Regions from separate parts of the Cytobacillus sp. ABV4_503 genome, predicted to be linked through region 1. Evidence: riboswitches for the same ligand, from Rfam matches in the RefSeq annotation. Region 1 holds a riboswitch; each other region holds the start of a gene.
The links. Region 1 has a riboswitch for S-adenosylmethionine ahead of ACXAD1_RS02275 (LLM class flavin-dependent oxidoreductase). Riboswitches for the same ligand answer to the same signal wherever they lie in the genome.
Positions count from the first base shown of each region.

Region 2: it holds a riboswitch for S-adenosylmethionine, as region 1 does, so the genes downstream of both, metK (methionine adenosyltransferase) here and ACXAD1_RS02275 (LLM class flavin-dependent oxidoreductase) in region 1, are expected to answer to the same signal.
Region 3: it holds a riboswitch for S-adenosylmethionine, as region 1 does, so the genes downstream of both, ACXAD1_RS21540 (methionine ABC transporter ATP-binding protein) here and ACXAD1_RS02275 (LLM class flavin-dependent oxidoreductase) in region 1, are expected to answer to the same signal.

Region 1 is NZ_JBSWTH010000001.1:437,290-442,065, forward strand. Features, by position in the region: gene azlC (azaleucine resistance protein AzlC) at 1-227, shown strand, start outside; gene ACXAD1_RS02265 (branched-chain amino acid transporter permease) at 224-556, shown strand; gene ACXAD1_RS02270 (PaaI family thioesterase) at 593-1,048, shown strand; SAM riboswitch class I at 1,368-1,471, shown strand; gene ACXAD1_RS02275 (LLM class flavin-dependent oxidoreductase) at 1,582-2,631, shown strand; gene ACXAD1_RS02280 (ATP-grasp domain-containing protein) at 2,647-3,603, shown strand; partial or broken gene ACXAD1_RS02285 (2-hydroxycarboxylate transporter family protein) at 3,789-3,945, shown strand; gene ACXAD1_RS02290 (NAD-dependent malic enzyme) at 4,109-4,776, shown strand, end outside.
Region 2 is NZ_JBSWTH010000001.1:3,995,013-3,999,788, reverse strand. Features, by position in the region: gene pckA (phosphoenolpyruvate carboxykinase (ATP)) at 195-1,781, opposite strand; gene ACXAD1_RS20040 (thiol-disulfide oxidoreductase DCC family protein) at 2,000-2,374, shown strand; SAM riboswitch class I at 2,480-2,595, shown strand; gene metK (methionine adenosyltransferase) at 3,036-4,232, shown strand; gene asnB (asparagine synthase (glutamine-hydrolyzing)) at 4,742-4,776, shown strand, end outside.
Region 3 is NZ_JBSWTH010000001.1:4,269,119-4,273,894, reverse strand. Features, by position in the region: gene ACXAD1_RS21550 (NRDE family protein) at 1-370, shown strand, start outside; gene ACXAD1_RS21545 (PAS domain-containing sensor histidine kinase) at 403-1,818, opposite strand; SAM riboswitch class I at 2,071-2,170, shown strand; SAM riboswitch class I at 2,270-2,370, shown strand; gene ACXAD1_RS21540 (methionine ABC transporter ATP-binding protein) at 2,529-3,560, shown strand; gene ACXAD1_RS21535 (methionine ABC transporter permease) at 3,550-4,200, shown strand; gene ACXAD1_RS21530 (MetQ/NlpA family ABC transporter substrate-binding protein) at 4,219-4,776, shown strand, end outside.

The DNA.
Region 1 (4,776 bases):
CGGAAGGATTAGAGTTTGTTATGACTGCTCTTTTTGTAGTCATTTTTATTGAACAGTGGATGAAGGACGATAGGCACCAAAGCGCTCTTGCCGGTCTTGGGATTTCAATTTTATGCCTTATCATTTTTGGCGGTACACATTTTATTATTCCAGCTATGATTGGCATTCTTGGGCTGCTGTCCTTGCTTAGAAAGTCAATGGATAAAGTTGAGGTTAGTGCCTTATGACAATGGATTTAACACAGCAGATGATTACAATTGCAATGGTGGTTTTAGGGACAATGTTTACAAGGTTTCTCCCATTCATTGTTTTTCCATCAGGTAAATCCACCCCTAATTATATTCAATATCTGGGCAGAGTGCTGCCTTCCGCCGTAATAGGTCTTCTGGTTATTTATTGTTTTAAAGATGTAAGTTTACTAGCAGGAACATATGGTATCCCGGAATTTTTAGGAGTGGCGATCGTGGTGCTTCTTCATGTTTGGAAGAAAAGCATGCTCCTCTCCATAGCAGGGGGAACGATGGCATACATGATATTGGTTCAATTCGTGTTTTAATCAAGTAGAAACCATCGGATAAAGGGGAAGGTATTTGTGAAGAAGAAAATTGATGAGCATCAAATTTATGAAAACTACCGCGAACAGATTTACCAGCAAGTAAAGAACGATCCGTATGCACAGTCATTAGGCATCCAGTTGACAAAATTTGAAGCTGGTTTTGCTGAAGCAATGTTAGAAATACAAAGCCATATGGTAAATGCATACGGAACTGTACATGGTGCAGTCATATATGCTTTAGCCGATCATGCTTTTTCAGTAGCATGTAATGCATATGGAAAAACCTCAGTAGGTCTGTCAACAACCATTCAATTTATGGAAGCAGCTAAACCAGGAGAAAGAATAGTTGCCCGTGCAAAAGAAGTAAGACGAAATTTTCGAACTGGATTTTATAGAATTGAAATCCTGCATGAAGAGAATTTAATCGCCACAATGGAGGCCGTTTCTTACCGTAAGGATCATTATTTTATTGAAATTGATCAACAAGTTTAAATGGCAAATGGTTATTGGTCAAAGCTGTCCTTATGGCAGCTTTTTCTATTAAACAATAGGTTATTGAAATTAAGGCTGTTGATTTCTTTCGAATATATGCCACAAGAAAGATTATGAAATATTGTACTTGAACTAGAGGGGCTACTCAAAGAACTAGCTGCCATCTTATTTAATAAGGAGATAAGTAAGTTGAAGAACTGATTTAAAGGGAATATTCATTAACTTATTAAAAATATTTAGAGTTCAGAAATAATTGATTGACAATTGGGTGAATTTAAATTATTATCGCTTTAAATAATTAAAAAATTGAATATTTTTCTTCTTATCCAGAGAGGTGGAGGGACTGGCCCTTTGAAGCCTCGGCAGCAGGTTCTGATGAATACTGTGCCAATTCCAGCAAGCGCATCGCTTGAAAGATGAGAAGAGGGTTGATAAAACTCTCTTCTAAGGAGGAGAGTTTTTTAATTGTTTATAAATCCAACTTAAGTTATGCGAAAAGTAGATATTTAAAAATGCAAGAGGAGAGAAGAAAAATGAAATATGGTTTCTGGTTGCCGATTTTTGGAGGCTGGCTGCGAAATGTAGATGACGAAAAGATGCCGCCAACCTTTGAATACGCTAAAAACGTCATTCAGTCGGCTGAAAAATGGGGGTACTCGACTACATTAATAGCTGAATTATATTTAAATGATATTAAAGGACCGGACCATGATTCTCTTGAAGCCTGGTCCACGGCAGCCGCACTTGCAGCCGTGACGGAAAAAATTGAAATCATGACGGCGATCCGTCCTGGTTTTCATAATCCTGCTGTAGCAGCAAAAATGGCAGCCAATATTGATCAAATCAGCAGCGGCCGCTTTACTCTTAATGTTGTTTCTGCCTGGTGGGCTGAAGAAGCCCGTCAATATGGTGGTATTTTTACAGAACATGATGAGCGTTATGCCCGCACCGAGGAGTTCATTGATGTTCTGAAAGGCTTATGGACAGAAGATACCTTCAGCTTTTCTGGCCAATTTTACGACTTAAAAGAAACGAAGCTTGCACCGAAGCCTGTTCAACGACCTAACCCCATTCTTTATGCAGGCGGTGAAAGCGAAAAAGGCAAGCAGGCCATTGCAGAAAAATGTGATGCTTATGTCATGCACGGCGGAACGGTTGAAGAGATTGACCTGAAAATAGGAGAAATGAAGGGACGGCGTGAACAAACGGGGAATGCGCCATTCAGTTCTTTCGGAATGGCTGCGTATGTTATTTGCCGTGAAACAGAAGAAGAGGCTCTTGCTGAGCTTGAAAAAATCACGACTGTGAAGGATTCCAGCGGATACGCTGGCTTTAAGGACTTCACGACAAAGTCACAATTAGAGCAGCAGATTCAGCTGCAGGATTACTCTGTCTCCAATAGAGGTCTGCGGCCAAACTTAATAGGAACACCAGAGCAAATTGCTGATCGAATCCTGCAATTTGAAGAAGCTGACCTGGACTTGCTATTATTGCAATTCTCACCTCAGCTGGAGGAAATGGAACGCTTTGCAAAGACAGTAATGCCATTAGTGGAACAAAGACGCAGTTTAATAAAGAGCTAGAAAGGGGCCTGAATAATGAGCAAGGTATATGTAATACATGAAAATAGTGAGTGGACAGTCCATTTGACAAAAAGGCTGGAGGAACTGGGTGTTCCTTATGAAGAATGGCATTTAGACGAAGGAACGCTGGATTTATCGGCAGAACCGCCGGAAGGAATTTTCTATAGCCGGATGAGTGCTTCATCTCATACCCGTGATCATCGCTTTGCAGCTGAATTTTCCGGACAAGTATTGGCGTGGCTTGAAGCACATGGCCGTACTGTTCTAAATGGAACGAGCGCTTTAAAGCTGGAAGTTAGCAAGGTCCTGCAGTACTTGGAGTTAAACAAGTCTGGTGTCAGGACTCCAAAAACGATTGCAGCGGTTGGAAAAAAACACATTATTAAGGCAGCCGAGACGTTTGCGGGACAGCCGTTTATCACGAAGCATAACCGAGCCGGAAAAGGCCTGGGTGTTCAATTATTCCATAGTATTGATGCTCTAAAAGCTTATGTGGAGGGACCTTCCTTCGAAGAGCCTGTTGATGGCATTACCCTTATTCAGGAATACATTCAATCTCCTGAAAGCTATATCACCCGCTGTGAATTTGTAGGAGGCAACTTTGTTTATGCTGTAAGGGTTGATACTTCTGAAGGATTTGAACTTTGCCCGGCGGACGCATGCCAGATTGGCGACTTATTCTGCCCGGTCGGAGAAGAGGTTGAAGAAAAGCCTAAGTTCCAGATCATTGAAGGTTTTGAGGACGAAATTTTAGAAAAATATAAAGACGTTCTGGCCAGGAATGATATTCAAGTTGCTGGAATTGAATTTATTAGAAATGCTGAAGGTGACATTTACACTTATGATATTAATACAAACACAAACTATAATTCGGATGCAGAAGCAAAAGCCGGAAAATATGGCATGCTCGAATTAGCTTCATTATTAAAGAAGACCTTGGAAGAAAAATACGCAGCATCAGCTGCCGTTTAATTTGAGTGGACCTGCATCTGCAGGTCCATTTAAAATTTGGGAGGCTGCTAGTTTCGTAAACATTCTTATATACTAAAAGCCTATAAATGAACACTTTTTTAATTACAAAAACTCTCCTGCATGTTTCCTATACTATAATAATAGTTGGACTAAGTTTGTCGAATGATATGAAAGTGTATTTGGGGGCAGGCTGCCATAAGCGGACTAGGAGGAACAGGAGACGTTGCAATCCTTTCTGCTTCCAACCGAATGTCTCTCATGCCTTTCGCACAGGTATCCACACGACTTGGAGGAGCATCTACAGTCATCCTTGCCATCATGCTGCTAAAGCTTTTTAACTGATTTGTAAAGAAAAGAAAAAACAGGCAGCGGCTTTAATTGCCTGTTTTTTTAGTTACAAAATAGGGTACTTTAGTTAAAAAACCTAGTGGGAAATAGTCAGGGTCATTAACATAAACAGGGGGAAATTTGCATAGCAAATCTAAGAAAGAAAGAAGGAATTTCCATGAATATTCCTGATAATGTCATTATTACCACATTAAAAGGAAAAGACATTCTCTCAAATCCTTTTTTAAATAAAGGAACTGCTTTTACCAAAGAGGAAAGGGAAGAGCTTGGACTTGACGGCCTGCTGCCGCCTCATGTTCTGACGCTTGATGAACAGGCAGAAAGGGTGTATGAGCAATACTCTATGCGCACCACGGATCTTTTCAAAAACGGGGTTCTATATGACTTATATAACCGCAATGTTGTTCTGTTTTACCGGCTTTTGAAAGACCACCTAGCAGAAATGCTCCCAATCATCTATACACCGACTGTCGGCGAAGCGATCCAGACCTACTCTCACAGCTACCGTCGCCCTGGCGGATTATATCTTTCGATTGATGATCCAGCTGGGATTGAAAAGGCGTTTCAAAACCTGGGCCAGCCTAAAAATGGCATTGATTTAATTGTTGTTACGGACTCTGAAAGCATTTTAGGCATTGGGGACCAGGGGGTAGGCGGCATCAATATTGCGATTGGCAAACTTGCTGTATACACAGCCGCTGCCGGTATTGATCCAAGCCGGGTCCTGCCGGTTGTGCTGGATGTTGGTACAAATAATCAGGAGCTGATTGCCGATCCTATTTATATTGGCAACAAATTCTCCCGTGTTCGCGGTGATCGTTATGA
Region 2 (4,776 bases), 3.6 Mb from region 1:
TTGCGAAAGGACCTAAACAGAAGGAATCGTGTCACTGAGAGATGGAAAAAGAGTGCGAAAGGAACAAGTCGAAGCGCACAGTGTCGATCAACGATTATAAGTCTGCATGTAAGAAACTTATCGTTCGAGCGGGCTGACTTCCAAAATAATATAGAAAAGGAATTGCCGCTAAAAGCGGCAATTCCTTTTCTATATTATGCGATTGGTCCGCCTTTTTCTTCGATTTCAGAAGAAACGCTTGTGAATTTCTTGAAGTTTTCACGGAATTTTGCAGCGAGTTCTTTTGCTTTTGCTTCATAAGCAGCCTGATCTGCCCAAGTTTTGTTTGGCTGAAGAACTTCGTCAGGCACACCCGTAACGTGCTGCGGAATTTCCAATCCGAAAATTTCGTCCTTGACTGTTTCTACATTGTTTAGTTCACCTTCAAGTGCAGCTTCCACCATAGCTCGAGTGTAAGCAAGTTTCATGCGTTCACCGACTCCGTACTCTCCGCCAGTCCATCCTGTGTTTACAAGGAAGACTTTAGCATTATGCTCATCGATTTTCTCGCCAAGCATTTCAGCATAACGGTTTGCAGGAAGCGGAAGGAAAGGTGATCCAAAGCATGTAGAGAACGTAGCCTGCGGTGAGGTAATGCCGCGCTCAGTTCCTGCAAGCTTGGAAGTATAGCCGCTTAAGAAATGGTACATTGCCTGCTCTTTTGATAGTTTAGAGATTGGAGGCAATACGCCAAATGCGTCAGCTGTTAAAAATACAATTGTATTAGGATGTCCGGCAATGCTTGGGTCAACAATATTATCGATTGCCTGAAGCTGGTATGCCGCACGTGTATTTTCAGTTAATGTGCTGTCATCGTAATCAGCAACCCGAGTTTCGCTGTTTACCACCACATTTTCCAATACAGCCCCAAAGCGGATAGCATCAAAAATTTGCGGTTCTTTCTCACGGGATAAGTTAATGCATTTCGCATAGCAGCCGCCTTCAATATTGAATACACCATTTGCAGACCAGCCATGCTCGTCATCACCAATCAGCTTGCGATTAGGGTCTGCAGATAAGGTTGTTTTCCCTGTTCCGGATAAGCCGAAGAATAAAGCGACATCTCCTTCGCGGCCAACGTTCGCGGAGCAGTGCATCGGAAGAATCCCGTTTTCTGGAAGCATATAGTTCATAACAGAGAAAATGGACTTTTTCATTTCGCCTGCATATTCAGTACCGCCAATTAAAACAGTGCGGCGCTCGAATGAAATGATGATGAATGTTTCGGACTTAGTGCCGTCAACTGCAGGGTCTGCTTTGAAATTAGGAGCAGAAATGACTGTGAACTCTGATTGATGATCCAATAGCTCGTCTTCTGCCGGACGAATGAATAACTGATGTGCGAAAAGATTGTGCCAGGCATATTCATTTATTACCTGGATTGGCATGCGGTGCTTTTTATCAGCACCTGCGAAGCCTTTGAAAACAAATACTTCTTCTTTTTCTTTTAAGTAGTTGATTACTTTATTATAAAGATTAGAGAATGCTTCTTCAGAGATAGGCTGGTTTACGCTGCCCCAGTCCATTTTATCTTTGTTTGATGCTTCTTCAACAATGTATTTATCTTTAGGGGAACGTCCTGTATACTTTCCTGTAGTAGCGCGTACGGCACCAGTAGAGGTAAGGGACCCTTCATTGCGGTTTAATACTTTTTCCACAAGCTGAGGAACGGATAATTGCACTTGAATGTTGCTGCCATTTAGTAATTCGCTCAATTCGTTTGATATGCTTACAGAGTTCATCTGATGAATACCTTCCTTTTTCCCGATTTTTTTATGAAAGTGATTACATCTCGAAATTAGTATAACACATTAAAATGATTAGTCTATACTATTACGAAATTTTTTTATTCATGTTATAAAAATGTCATAATTGGACAAGTAATCCACTTTAATCACCTTATAACTGGTATATGTTAATATAGAAGAAAGTGTTAATTTTAACATGGGACTGATCTAAAATGAAGACAATTGCCCTCTATGATGGAACTTGTTCCTTATGCAAGGAAACAAAGAAGATGTTTAAAAAACTCGATTGGCTGAATAAAGTGGAATGGATTTCTCTGCAGGAGTATGAAAAAATCCCGAACTCGCTCTCGTTTTCCAAGATTGATTTGCGCAGAGAGCTTCATATTATTACCCCATCGGGTGGCGTGAAAAGGGGTTATTCTGCAGTAAGGAGACTGCTGTTCCTCTTTCCTGCATCCTTTTTAATCGGCCTCCTTTTATATCTCCCATTGACGCCAATGCTGGGCGATCCGATCTATAAATGGATTGCTAAAAACAGGCATAAATTTCTAAAGAAAAAATGTGACGACGGAAGCTGTTCGCTGTAAGCATGGAGCATAATCTTAAATGCTTAAAACTTACAGTGAAAAATAATGAAAATCTGTTGACATGATTCGATAAAATACGGTATGATTCAACCTTGAACGGATACTCTCTTATCCCGAGCTGGTGGAGGGACAGGCCCTATGAAACCCAGCAACCTGCTAAAGGCAATAATCAGCAAAGGTGCTAACCTGACGCAAGGACGTAATTCCTTGAACGATAAGAGTGAAAGGCGCGAATCGATTTGCTTTCAACCTTTTCACTAATGGGAAGGTTTTTTATTTTTTATCCAGCTCCAGCACCCAGCCCCTCGAGGTCATAAGCCATTCCCTTGCAGAAGGCAAAGAACGCCTTCTTCCAGGGACTGTCTTATGCTTGTCGGGGCTAACCGGGTGCTTGTGCTTTTAAGGCAATGAAATGAACGGCTTTTGGAATGTACTATTTATGTGAGTTTTTAGCAGCTTGCAGTGTGCAAAAGAAAAAATGGGTGCCTGGCTTCTGGTCAGTGCTGTCTATTTTTCTAATAAAAACTCCATGTTTATTTCATACTACTAAGGGAATGAGTTCCGTATCAAACAGAGATCCATGAAATGACAGGGAAAAGTTATTTCCGCTTCCCCATTTCTAAATTCTCGCTCAATTTTCTATTTATAAGGAGGAAGCCAGATGTCAACAAAGCGTCGTTTGTTTACTTCTGAATCAGTTACTGAAGGTCATCCGGATAAAATCTGTGACCAAATTTCTGATGCAATCTTAGATGCGATTTTAGCTAAAGATGCGAATGCCCGTGTTGCTGCAGAGACTTCTGTAACAACTGGACTTGTATTAGTTGCAGGTGAAATCACAACATCTACATACGTAGATATTCCAAAAATCGTTCGTGAAACGGTAAAAGAAATCGGTTATACCCGTGCTAAATATGGTTTTGATTCCGAAACATGTGCAGTTTTAACTTCCATTGATGAGCAGTCAGCAGATATTGCAATGGGTGTTGACCAGGCCCTTGAAGCACGTGAAGGACAAATGAGCGATCAGGAAATCGAAGCAATCGGTGCAGGAGACCAGGGCTTAATGTTCGGTTTTGCCTGCAACGAAACGAAAGAGCTTATGCCTCTTCCGATTTCTTTAGCACATAAACTTTCCCGCCGCCTGACTGAAGTTCGTAAAGAAGAAATCCTTCCTTACCTTCGTCCGGACGGAAAAACTCAGGTAACGGTTGAGTATGATGAAAATGACAGGCCTGTCCGCATTGACACAATTGTTATTTCTACTCAGCACCACCCTGAGATCAGCCTGGAGCAAATCCAGCGCAATCTGAAGGAACATGTTATTAACCCGGTTGTTCCTAAAGAACTAATCGATGAGAATACTAAGTACTTCATCAACCCAACAGGACGTTTCGTTATCGGCGGACCTCAAGGGGATGCTGGCCTGACTGGACGCAAAATCATTGTTGATACTTACGGCGGATATGCCCGTCATGGCGGAGGAGCGTTCTCCGGTAAGGATCCTACAAAGGTTGACCGCTCTGCTGCTTATGCTGCTCGTTATGTAGCTAAGAATCTTGTGGCAGCCGGCTTAGCTGAAAAAGTTGAGGTTCAGCTTGCTTATGCGATCGGTGTGGCACAGCCTGTATCGATTTCTGTTGATACATTCGGAACAGGCAAAGTGGGCGAAGATGTACTTGTTGATCTGGTAAGAAAGCATTTTGATCTTCGTCCTGCAGGAATTATTAACATGCTTGGCCTTCGCCGCCCAATTTACAAGCAGACAGCTGCTTACGGACATTTCGGACGTACAGATGTAGATCTTCCTTGGGAGCGTACAGATAAGGCAGAAATTCTTCGTTCTGAAGCTGAATAGAAAAGCGGAAGCGCCTTGCCCACGAAGGAACGCAGACTAAGAACGCCACGTCCTGTGGCAACGTCTGCATGACCCCCATCCCCGGAAAGGCGTCCTTTGCCTTTTGGGGAGGGGTGGCTTGTGACCTCGAGGGGGTAGGCGCTCCTCCTAAAAGCTAGCGCTTTTAGTCGTGCGATGATAAAGCTGTCGAAGCGTTCCTTGTGGAGCTAGACAATAATATAAAAAGCGGGAGTTGCATTTACTATGTAACTCCCGCTTTCTTTTTTGCGTCTTTATACATATAGGGTGATAATTCACTTTTCGGTCTTTATGCTCTTTAGTCGTTTATAATTATATGTTATCGTTTAAACTTCGGATAATGGCTTAATTTTCCGAGCATATTTTTTTATAATCCGCGTGCTAATTATAAATGATTAGTGGTAGTATTATAGGGTATGTTTTCTAAGACAAAGGAGCCGTTAAGGCTGTATCTAAATATTGAGAATAGAATGGAGTAGGTGACGTACATAATGTGTGGTTTTATTGGTTGTGTACATGAAAAAGC
Region 3 (4,776 bases), 3.8 Mb from region 1:
GGAAGATAGAATAGAGCAGCTTGAAGCAGGAGTGTACGGGGTCAGCAATCATGTGCTGAATACCGGGTGGCCGAAGGTGGAAAAGGGGAAGGAGGGTTTATCTAAAATAATAGATCATGCATCCGGGAATTTCACAGAAGGCCTGCTGACACTTCTCCAGAATGCAGACCCTGCCCCTGATGACATGCTTCCGAAAACAGGAGTTTCACTTGAGTGGGAGCGGATTCTGTCCCCTTTATTTATCAACAGTGAAGGCTACGGAACCAGGAGTTCAACAGTGATGATGATGTCAGAGAGTGAGATCTATTACAGAGAGAGGGTACATTTTGGGGATAGCCCGCAGGACCAGGAGTTTATCATCCAAAATTAAAGAAGCCAGTTCAGGCATCTGGCTTCTTTCATTCAGGCTAGCGGCAAAGTAATCCGGACCGTTGTTCCTTCATTTTCCCTGCTGTGGATGTATAGGTTACCGCCATGGTTTTTAATGATTTTTTTGCAGATCATAATGCCAAGGCCTGTACCTTTTTCTTTTGTGCTGTAAAACGGCTCTCCCAGTTTGGCGAGGCGTTCTTCGGGTATGCCAATTCCTTCATCCTCGACACTGATGATGACAGAATGGTCCTCCCGGCGGATATCCACGTTTATTTTTCCGCCCACCGGCATGGCTTCAATTGAGTTCTTAATGATGTTAATCAGCACCTGTTTAATTTTATCTTTTTCACATTTCACATAAAACTCGCCGGGTGACTGTGTTAGTTCGATCATGATATTCTCCATAACTGCCTGGCTGTTTAAGAGGGTGATCACACTTTTTACAACATTTGTCAGGCAGGTTTCTTCCATTTCGGTTATTTGGGGTTTGGCGAGAACGAGCAGGTCATTGACGATGCCTTCAATCCGCTCCAGCTCACTTAGGATGACCTCCGCGAAATCTCCTTTATGATCTTCATATAATAACTGTGTAAAGCCTTTTATGGCTGTAAGCGGGTTGCGGATTTCATGGGCAATGCCTGCGGCAAGCTGACCGACAACCGAAAGTTTTTCGGCATTCTGCAGCTTTTCTTCCGTCTTCTTTTGTCCAGTCACATCTTTAATAATGATTTGGTAGACCTTTCTGTTCTTGAATGTGGTTGGAATCAGCTGGACTTCGGCTTTTCTCATTTGTCCGTCAGTCCGGATCAGATTAAGCTCAAAATTTACACTTAGCTTTGTTTGCAGAAAATCATCGAGGGTAGAATGTTCTGAAGGAGGAGTGTAGTCGTGGAGGGAGGTGCCGATCATCTCTTTGATGCTCGTGAATCCAAAAAGTTTCTTTCCTTCATTATTGATGTAGGTCCAAATCCCTTTTTGTGTCACCATTCCTATCGTATCCTTGGAGTACTCCACCAGAAAGCGGTACTTCTCCTGTGTTTCCAGAATCTCCTCTTCCATGATAATTCTTTGTGTCATATCCCGGATGATGCACATCATTTCTTTATCGTCATTAATGACTGAAAAATTGGCTTCAAGCCACAGATAATGCCCCTCCTTATGCCTGAAGCGAAAGGTCTCCCGTTTATGCGGAAGCTGTTCGAGCTCGGCCAGTGCATCTCTTAAAAGGTCCCGGTCATTTGGATGGCAGTATGTATAAAGGCTGCTTCGATAAAAGTCTTGCTGCGAATACCCCAGCATCGGCAAACAGGAAGGGGAGACATATAAAGCAATGCCTTCTTTTGTCACTCTTGCAATCACATCGCTGGAATGCTGAATGGCCAGCTGCAGATTCCTTGCTTCCACCTTGTCCGCGAATAAATCTGCAGGATTCTCGGTCATGATCATTTTCTGTCCCTCCTTTTTGAAAAATGGCACTTTTCCATTATTATACATGAGTTATTGGCTTAGACACATAGGATTTAACTATCATTTTTTAGTAGAGCCGCAAGCAAAAACTTTGTATTATTGCAGAGCTAATACAGCGTGCCAGGGACCAGAAGGTTAATTCAATTAAAAAATTTTAAAATTTTATATTGACATCCTTTTCTTTATGGTGGTAAAGTAATAAACATATTAAACAACCAAATAATAAAAATCTTCTTATCCAGAGAGGTTGAGGGACTGGCCCTATGACACCTCGGCAGCGGACAAAAGTGTACCGTGCCAAATCCAGCAAGCTTAGCTTGAAAGATAAGAAGAGGACCATTGATAAATGCTGCCCTCTTCTTTCTTTAGAAGAGGGTTTTTATTTTACCGGAAAAATGCAGCGAGATTCTATTCATAAACATATGAATAATTCTTATCGAGAGAAGCAGAGGGACCTGGCCCAATGAAGCTTCGGCAGCAGGCAGACTGCACTGTGCCAAATCCAGCAGGCGAAAGCCTGAAAGATAAGGAGGGGCCTTCAAAAAACCTCTTCTGATGGAAGGGGTAAATTTCAGGATATAATTCTTAGTTTTCGCATAGGAATAGTTAGTGAATAAAAAGTGACAGGTACCTATACCAATTCATTAAAGTGGTATAAATACCTGTCACCATCAAAGGGGAGATGCTGAATGATAGAGTTTCAGAATTTAAAGAAAGTCTATGAAAGCGGAGGACAGCAGGTAGCTGCTTTAAACGGAATAGACTTAAAGATTAACAAGGGTGAGATTTTCGGTGTGATCGGCTTCAGCGGTGCGGGAAAGAGTTCTTTGATCCGCTGTGTCAATTGGCTGGAGAAACCGACTTCAGGAAAGGTCATTGTCAGCGGACATGATCTGACGGCTTTATCTGTAAGGGAAATTCGCGAAGTGAAAAGAAACATCGGGATGGTCTTTCAGCATTTTAACCTATTAAATTCGAAAACAGTGTTTGCCAATGTTGCAATGCCGCTCACACTGGCTAAGGTCCCTAAAGATGAAATCAAAAAGCGTGTTCATGAACTATTGGAATTCGTGGGGCTCGCCGACAAGGCGAACAGCTATCCCGATCAGCTGTCAGGCGGACAAAAGCAGCGGATCGGAATTGCCAGGGCACTGGCGACCCAGCCTTCCATTCTGTTATGTGATGAAGCGACTTCAGCACTGGATCCTCAGACAACCAGCTCGATCCTGCAGCTGCTGAAAAAAATAAATAAAGAATACAATATTACCATTCTGATCATTACCCATGAAATGTCTGTAATCAGAGAGATTTGTGATCGTGTCGCTGTTATTGAGGCAGGAAAAATTATCGAAGAAGGAACCGTCTTTAATGTCTTTTCATCACCAAAAACACAAACAGCGAAAAACTTTGTCAGCACGGTTATGAATGATCAAATACCTGACTCCATTAAAGAAGTGATCGAAAGACAGCAAGGTCTTCAAAAGGTATTTAGAATCAACTTTGTTGGAAATTCTGCCGGGCAGCCGCTCCTTTCGCAGGTTGCCAAAAAGTTTAATATCGACTTTAACGTCCTGTTTGGAAATATTACTGAACTTCAGGGAACACCGTTTGGCAACCTGATTGTCGAATTCCAGGGTCCGGACAGTGAAATCAGACGTGCTATTCAGTACATCAGCCAGGAAAAAGTTTCTATAAAGGAAGTGACAACACGTGCTAGTTAATCAGGAAAAAATCATCGAAGCCTTAATTGAAACGATCCAAATGGTGGCATTCTCATTGCTGTTTTCAGCTCTTATCGGACTGCCGCTTGGCATATTGCTTGTCGTGACAAGGAAAGGGCATCTGCTGGAAAACACCGTTGTTTTTAACATCATAAACAGCATTATTAATATTTTCAGATCAGTCCCCTTCATCATTTTAATGGTAGCCATCATCCCAATCACCCGGATGATTGTCGGGACATCGATTGGAACTGCTGCAGCAGTAGTGCCGCTCGTCTTTTATGCAGGACCCTATATTGCGAGGTTAATAGAAAATTCATTGCTTGAGGTTGATCCGGGAGTCATTGAAGCTGCAGAAGCAATGGGAGCGACACCTGGCCAGATCATTATAAAGTTCCTGATTCCTGAAGCGCTCAGTTCGCTGGTATTAGGCTTTACAATTGCGACAATCGGTCTGGTCGGAGCATCAGCCATGGCCGGGGCGGTCGGAGGCGGCGGCCTTGGTGACCTTGCCATTACATATGGCTATCAGCGATTCGATACAACCGTCATGCTGATTACCGTTGCAATCTTAGTGGTCATGGTTCAAGGCCTGCAGTCATTCGGAAATATCATATCCAAAAAAATCAGAAGAAGATAAATGAGGAGGAAACACATCATGAAAAAACTATTTTTATCATTCATTATTTTAGCATTGGCTGTGTTCACTGCAGCATGCTCAAGCACAACTGGCGGAGAAGAAACAAAGAAAATTAAATTAGGTGTCAGCGGATCTGATACACGCATCTGGGACTTTATTGCAGAAAAGGCTGAAAAGGAAGGCATTGAAATTGAGGTTGTAACATTCTCTGACTATGTACAGCCAAACGTTGCCCTTGCAGAAGGTGATCTTGATGTAAATGCATTCCAGACAGTCGCTTATTTTGATACTTTTATTAAAGAGCATAATATGGATCTTACACCAATTGCGACAACTGTATTAGCACCAATGGGCCTTTATTCTGAAAAAGTAAAATCGGTGGAAGACATTCCGGAAGGCGGCAAAATTGCCATTCCAAATGATGCTTCAAATGGAGGAAGAGCCCTTCTTTTACTGGAGGAAGCCGGCTTGATTAAATTATCCGAGGACTATGACGGAAACCTGGACTTGAATAAAGTCGTTGAAAATCCGAAGAACCTTGAATTTGTAGAAATGGTATCAGCACAGACGCCGCGT